DNA from 2 places in the Candidatus Weimeria sp. HCP3S3_B5 genome. Region 1 is predicted to be linked to the other one. Evidence: predicted binding sites of a transcription regulator. Region 1 holds the regulator's gene; the other holds the start of a gene.
The links. The regulator HrcA, encoded in region 1, represses chaperone genes, less so after heat shock. The targets are predictions, from matches to a motif close to TGTTAGCACTCNNNNNNNNNGAGTGCTAACA.

Region 1 (3,425 bases):
GAGCTTATGAAAAGAGCCCAGAATTTCCTTGTTTCAAAGGGATATATCAGATATGAGATATCAAACTATGCGAAATTCGGCTACGAATGTGTCCATAATGAAGGCTACTGGAGGAGGACGCCATATCTGGGAGTAGGAGTTGGAGCTGCATCCCTGATACCGCCTGGCTATTTTGCCTTTGAGCCTGAGGACCCTGAGGAGACTGGCGGGATGGGGCTTGAATGGAGGACAACCAATGAATCCTATATATATGACTATATTGAGGACACCCTCCATTACAATGAGATCACATCAGAGGCATCATTCCTTGATATACCGACGATCGATAAGGCGACCCAGCTAAGCCGCAGGGAGGCAATGGAGGAATTTATGTTCCTTGGTCTTCGGATGACAGAGGGAGTGAAAAAAAGCGTTTTTCTTAAGTCTTTCGGTACCCCTATAGAAAAGATATACGATGTTCCTATAAAGAAGCTTATCCGGGAGGGACTGCTTTCGGATAAGGGGGATGATCTGGCTCTTACAGAAAGAGGACTCGATATTTCCAACTACTGCATGTCATTGTTTTTGATGGATTGAAAAAACTATTGACAAACAAGGTCAACAGGCGTATATTATGTATCAGATGGTATTAGCACTCCAATCATTTGAGTGCTAACAGACGAAAGACAGGAGGTGAGCTTTTGGAAGAGGATGAAGAGTTATCAGAAAGGCAGAGGAAGATCCTTGATGTGATCATCAAGAATTATCTGGAAACCGGAGAGCCGGTCGGCTCGAGGACGATCTCGAAGAGCTCCGATCTTAACCTTAGCTCAGCAACCATCAGGAATGAGATGAGCGATCTCGAGGAGATGGGGTATATTCTCCAGCCTCACACCTCAGCAGGGCGGATCCCTTCAGACAGGGGCTACCGCTTTTATGTAAACGAGCTGATGGTCGAGAAGGAGACCTCTCCTCCCGCTGAGACATCGAATCAGATGCTTGTGGAGAGGACAGACAGACTTGAGAAGATGCTGCGTCAGGTAGTAGATATCCTGGCTGCCAATACCCAGTATACATCGATGATATCGGCACCGGCTATCTCAGGAGTCAGAGTCAGGTTCGTGCAGCTGTCGGCTCTGAATGAGAGACAGATACTCTCGGTGGTCGTTATGGATGGAAATTCCATCAAGAACCGTATCATAGATGTCGATTCACCGATCGACAATGAAGATCTGCTGAAGCTCAACATGCTTCTGAATACGAATCTGTCAGGCCTTACAGTAAATGATATTAACCTGACCCTGATCCAGAAGATGAAGCAGTCAGCCGGAGAGTATTCGGATATCATTGAGAATGTTCTGGAGAATGTAGCAGGCACCATAGAGCAGGATGAGGGCCGTACCATATTTACCAGCGGCACTACGAATATTTTCAAATATCCTGAGCTTTCGGATGCCAACAGAGCAAGTCATCTGATCTCGACCTTTGAGAACAAGGAAGAGCTCGAGAATCTGATAAATGATATAGAGTCAGACGAGGAGGGCAATCCTAACGGCATTCAGGTATATATAGGTGATGACATTCCTAATATGCCTGATGTGTCACTTGTCACAGCAAAGTATGATCTGGGTGATGGCTTCAAGGGAACCATAGGGATCCTTGGTCCCAAGCGAATGGATTATGAGAATGTGATGAAGAATCTGAAGTCTCTTAAGAAGCAGCTTAAGGACATAGTCGTTACATCGAGACTTTCGGATCGATCTGAAAAGCCGAAACAGATCACTAAGAAGAAGGAATAGAGGTAGCTGGAATTGAGCGAAGAAAAGGATAAGAAGGAAGAGGAAGTAAAGAAGGACGAGACCTCCGTGGAGAAGAAGGAGGACTCAGTAAAGAAGGAATCTTCAAAGCCTGAGGGCAAGGAAGAAAAGAAGGATTCTGAAAAGACAGAAGGCAGCAAGGAAGAGGATAAGACAGAAACTGATAAGAAAAAGGGCCCGTTTTCAAAGGATAAGAAGAAAAAGGACCCTAAGGACGAGCAGATAAAGGATCTTAAGGATCAGCTTCTCCGGCAGATGGCTGAATTCGATAATTTCAGGAAGCGTACAGACAAGGAGAAATCCACAATGTACGATGCCGGAGCCACAGATGTGATAGCAAAGATCCTTCCGGTCCTCGACAATTTCGAACGGGGACTCTCAGATGTGACGGACGACACTGATGATGCCTTCAAAAAGGGCATACTGATGATCTATAAGCAGCTCCTTACAGTCATAAATGATCTCGGAGTAAAGGAGATCGCGGCAGAAGGAGAGAAGTTCAATCCCGATCTTCATAATGCAGTAATGCATGAGGATGATCCTGATAAGGGAGAGCAGGAAATAGTGCAGGTCTTACAGAAGGGATACACCTTCCACGACAAGGTCGTAAGACATGCAATGGTAAAGGTAGCAAACTAAGGAGGAATAATAATGAGTAAAATAATCGGAATCGACTTAGGTACGACAAACAGCTGCGTAGCAGTTATGGAGGGAGGACAGCCTACAGTTATCCCTAACAGTGAGGGAATGAGGACTACACCTTCTATCGTAGCATTTACAAAGGACGGACAGAGACTCGTAGGTGAACCGGCAAAGCGTCAGGCAGTTACAAACGCTGACAAGACCATCTCATCGATCAAGAGAAAGATGGGAACTACTGACGGCCCTACTATAGATGGCAAGAAGTATTCACCTCAGCAGATTTCAGCAATGATCCTTCAGAAGCTTAAAAGCGATGCAGAGGCTTATCTGGGTGAGAAGGTTTCTGAGGCAGTCATCACTGTTCCTGCTTACTTCAACGATGCCCAGCGTCAGGCTACAAAGGATGCCGGAAAGATCGCAGGCCTCGAGGTAAAGCGTATCATAAACGAGCCTACAGCAGCAGCCTTAGCTTACGGACTTGATAATGAGAACGAGCAGAAGATCATGGTATATGATCTCGGTGGCGGTACATTCGATGTATCTGTTATAGAGATCGGTGATGGTGTCATCGAGGTTCTTTCTACAAACGGCGATACCCATCTCGGCGGAGATGATTTCGATAACCGTGTAATGCAGTGGATGATAGATGAGTTCAAGGCCAAGGAGGGTGTTGACCTTTCCGGAGACAAGATGGCTATGCAGCGTATCAAGGAAGCTGCCGAGAAGGCCAAGAAGGAGCTCTCAAGCGCAACCACTACCAATATCAACCTTCCATTCATCACAGCTACTGCCGATGGCCCTAAGCATCTTGATCTCGACCTTACTAGAGCAAAGTTCGATGAGATCACAGCAGATCTGGTAGAGAAGACAGCCATCCCTGTACAGAATGCCTTAAAGGACGCAGGACTTACAGCAGCAGACCTCTCAAAGGTACTTCTTGTAGGTGGTTCTACCCGTATCCCGGCAGTACAGGCCAAGGTAAAGCAG
Region 2 (3,425 bases), on a different contig from region 1:
CCTTTGAGTTCTTGACATTGTTGATGATGACTGAGCCCTCAAGTCCAGCATTGTCAGCTATATAGAAGAGAGGTGCATCAAGCGCCTTTAATACGACATTTGCTCCTGTCTTCTCATCACCGCTGAGGCTCTCAGCAAGATTCTCGACATCCTTCTCAGCATGGATATAAGCGCTTCCGCCTCCTGCAATGATTCCTTCTTCGACTGCTGCTCTTGTAGCGTTTACAGCGTCTTCCATCCTGTACTTGGCTTCCTTCATCTCTGTCTCAGAAGCAGCGCCGACACGGATGACAGCTACTCCACCAGCGAGCTTTGCGAGACGCTCCTGAAGCTTTTCCTTATCAAAGTCAGATGTAGTCTCCTCTATCTGCTGCTTGATCTGTGCTACACGGGCATCGATGGCCTGCTTGTCGCCACAGCCATCAACGATAGTTGTGTTCTCCTTGGTGATCTTGGCGCTCTTTGCACGACCGAGCTGTTCGATAGTAGCGTCCTTAAGCTCGAGGCCTACATCAGAGGTGATGACCTGGCCGCCTGTAAGGATAGCTATATCCTGAAGCATTTCCTTTCTTCTGTCGCCATATCCAGGAGCCTTTACTGCTACTACATTGAAGGTTCCACGAAGCTTGTTAAGGATAAGGGTCGTAAGAGCCTCACCCTCTACATCCTCTGCAATGATCAGAAGCTTTGCGCCGTTCTGTACGATCTGCTCGAGAAGAGGAAGGATATCCTGGATATTCGAGATCTTCTTGTCTGTGATAAGGATATATGGATCATCAAGAGTAGCTTCCATCTTCTCTGTATCTGTAACCATGTATGAGGAAATATACCCCTTGTCGAACTGCATTCCTTCAACGAGGTCAAGCTCTGTCTGCATGGTCTTTGATTCCTCGATAGTGATTACGCCATCGTTTGAAACCTTCTCCATTGCATCAGCAACGAGCTGTCCTACCTCCTCGTTTCCAGCTGAGATAGCTGCAACCTTTGCGATCTGCTCCTTGCCTGATACCTTGTCAGACATCTTCTTAAGAGATTCAACAGCGCAGTCACAGGCCTTCTTCATTCCCTTACGGAGAACGATAGGATTGGCACCTGCTGCAAGGTTCTTCATGCCTTCCTTGATCATTGCCTGAGCAAGTACTGTAGCTGTAGTAGTGCCATCACCGGCGACATCATTGGTCTTTGTAGCGACCTCCTTTACAAGCTGGGCGCCCATGTTCTCGAACTCATCCTCGAGCTCTATGTCCTTTGCGATAGTAACACCATCGTTCGTGATAGTAGGAGCTCCGTAGCTCTTATCAAGGACTACGTTTCTTCCCTTAGGTCCAAGGGTCACACGAACTGTATCAGCAAGCTTGTCAACACCAGCCTGAAGCGCCTGTCTTGCGTCAGCGCCGAATTTAATATCTTTTGCCATGACTTAAATACTTCCTTTCGTTAGATCACTCAACAATAGCAAGGATGTCATCCTGCTTTACAATAATATACTCTTCATCATCAAGCTTGACATTTGTCCCGGCATACTTGCTGTAGACAACCTTCTGTCCGGCCTTGACCTGCATGGTAACGTCCTTGGTTCCAGGGCCTACTGCGATAACCTCGGCCTCCTGCGGCTTCTCCTTGGCACTGTCTGCAAGGATGATGCCTGACTTGGTCTTCTCCTCAGCCTCTAACTGCTTCAAAACTACCCGGTCTGATAACGGATTAAGTTTCATGATGAAATACCTCCTTGTTCGATGATATTTTTCTTAATCTGTTAGCACTCATTTTGGAGGAGTGCTAACCAACTGTCTATATAATAGTTTTTTGTCTGTATGTTATCAAATCGAAAAATCGCATATTATTCTCGATTTTCCTCTGAAGATCAGAAGTATACTCTTGTATACTCCGTTTTTCTTAAACTTGTAAAAATAAACCTATTCCAAAGGCCACAGCTGTCTGAACAGCCGCTTTCCGGTTTCGGTCCTGAATATCTTCTCGAAAACATTCTCCCTTGTCCTCTGATCTGTGTCATCCTCATACATATTTACGAGGAAATCAGCCTCAACAAGGATCTGGTAATCAATCCCGTCTATATTATTATATGTATGATGATGTCCTACAAGATATGAGACCCTGTTCACAAGCTCACTCTCAAACCCCATATCGCTAAGTAGCTTTGCGGCAAGTGGCGCTCCCAGCTTTTCCTGGACAGATCCGGCTGTCGTATGAAAGCTTTGCTCTGCCTTATGGATTCCTATATCATGGACTATTGCAGCTATCTCTGTTATCTCTCTTAGCCTTAGTGGCAGATGCTCCTTTACAGCCATCATATGGGCGTAATAATAGACCTTTGTAAAATGCGTAAGCCTCTTCGGATCTCCGGCATCAAAGTCGGCCATAGCCATATATACATCCTCGATAGCAGGACGGGTCCTGACCTCGTCACCTTCCTCGGACAAATAATCATAGACTCCGCTGTCCGGGACACAATAAGCTATATAAGGTCTCTGTCTTCTCGACCGGTTTGCCTCTCCTGTATCTATATCACATAGCAGAAGCTCCTCGCCAGGTCCGGCCTCCTTTATCACATTTCCATCAGGCCCTACTATAATACTGTCTCCGGCAAATACCAGGCCGTCCTCATCCCCGGTCCTGTTCGCCATGGCTATAAAGACATTGTTCTGATATGCCTCTGCTATGATCTCTGACCTGAAAACAGAAAGAGGCTCATCTGAAAGATTTGCTGCCGGTATCAGGATAAGAGATGCACCGGCTAAGGCACATGCTCTTATGCTCTCAGGAATATGCCTGTCAAAGCAGATAACTATCCCTATATTGCCAAATGGCGTAGGGAAAACCCTGTATGGCTCCCTTGCCGGATGATAGTAGTCGCCCTCATAGAAATTCTCTGCAGTAAAGATATGATGCATATCGCAGCTGCCCTGAAGTCTGCCTGTCTTTGTAAACAGATAGGATCTGTCAAAAAGCCTGCCATCCTCTTCCTTTACATAGAAATTAGGGCAGAGATAGATATTATTATCTCCGGCAGCCCCGGCAAATCTCCCGATCACAGGATCGTCTGTCCCGACAGAAAAGGCCTCAGGAGAAATCCCCATACCAAGAAGCATCTTAGCCGGATACCTGGGAAAAAAAGGAGTCAGGGTAAGCTCAGGATAAAGAAGCAGATCCGCTCCTGCCCTTGCAGCCTGTCCGGCTAACCTTATGGCCACATCCTCATTTACCCTTTTATCAATATCCATCTCCATCTGAGCAATGGCTATCTTCATTTCTTCTTACCCTCTGCTTTCTCTATGAATTTCTGGTCATTTACTATAAATCTCTCGTGAGTCCCCTCTCCTATAAGACCTGTCTCGTCATAGGCCTCCCAGGAAAAGGTAAGCTTCCTCCGATCGATTGCAGTAAGCCTTGTCTTTGCAGTCACC

Region 2: the regulator HrcA is predicted to act here: its motif matches at 1,755-1,785, upstream of ACTNCK_RS07640 (co-chaperone GroES).

The regions. Positions count from the first base shown of each region.
Region 1 covers NZ_JBQHVU010000020.1:26,941-30,365, forward strand. The annotation lists gene hemW (radical SAM family heme chaperone HemW) at 1-576, shown strand, start outside; gene hrcA (heat-inducible transcriptional repressor HrcA) at 681-1,778, shown strand; gene grpE (nucleotide exchange factor GrpE) at 1,791-2,435, shown strand; gene dnaK (molecular chaperone DnaK) at 2,448-3,425, shown strand, end outside.
Region 2 covers NZ_JBQHVU010000013.1:47,071-50,495, forward strand. The annotation lists gene groL (chaperonin GroEL) at 1-1,417, opposite strand, end outside; gene ACTNCK_RS07640 (co-chaperone GroES) at 1,443-1,715, opposite strand; gene ACTNCK_RS07645 (nitrilase-related carbon-nitrogen hydrolase) at 1,917-3,269, opposite strand; gene ACTNCK_RS07650 (thioesterase family protein) at 3,266-3,425, opposite strand, start outside.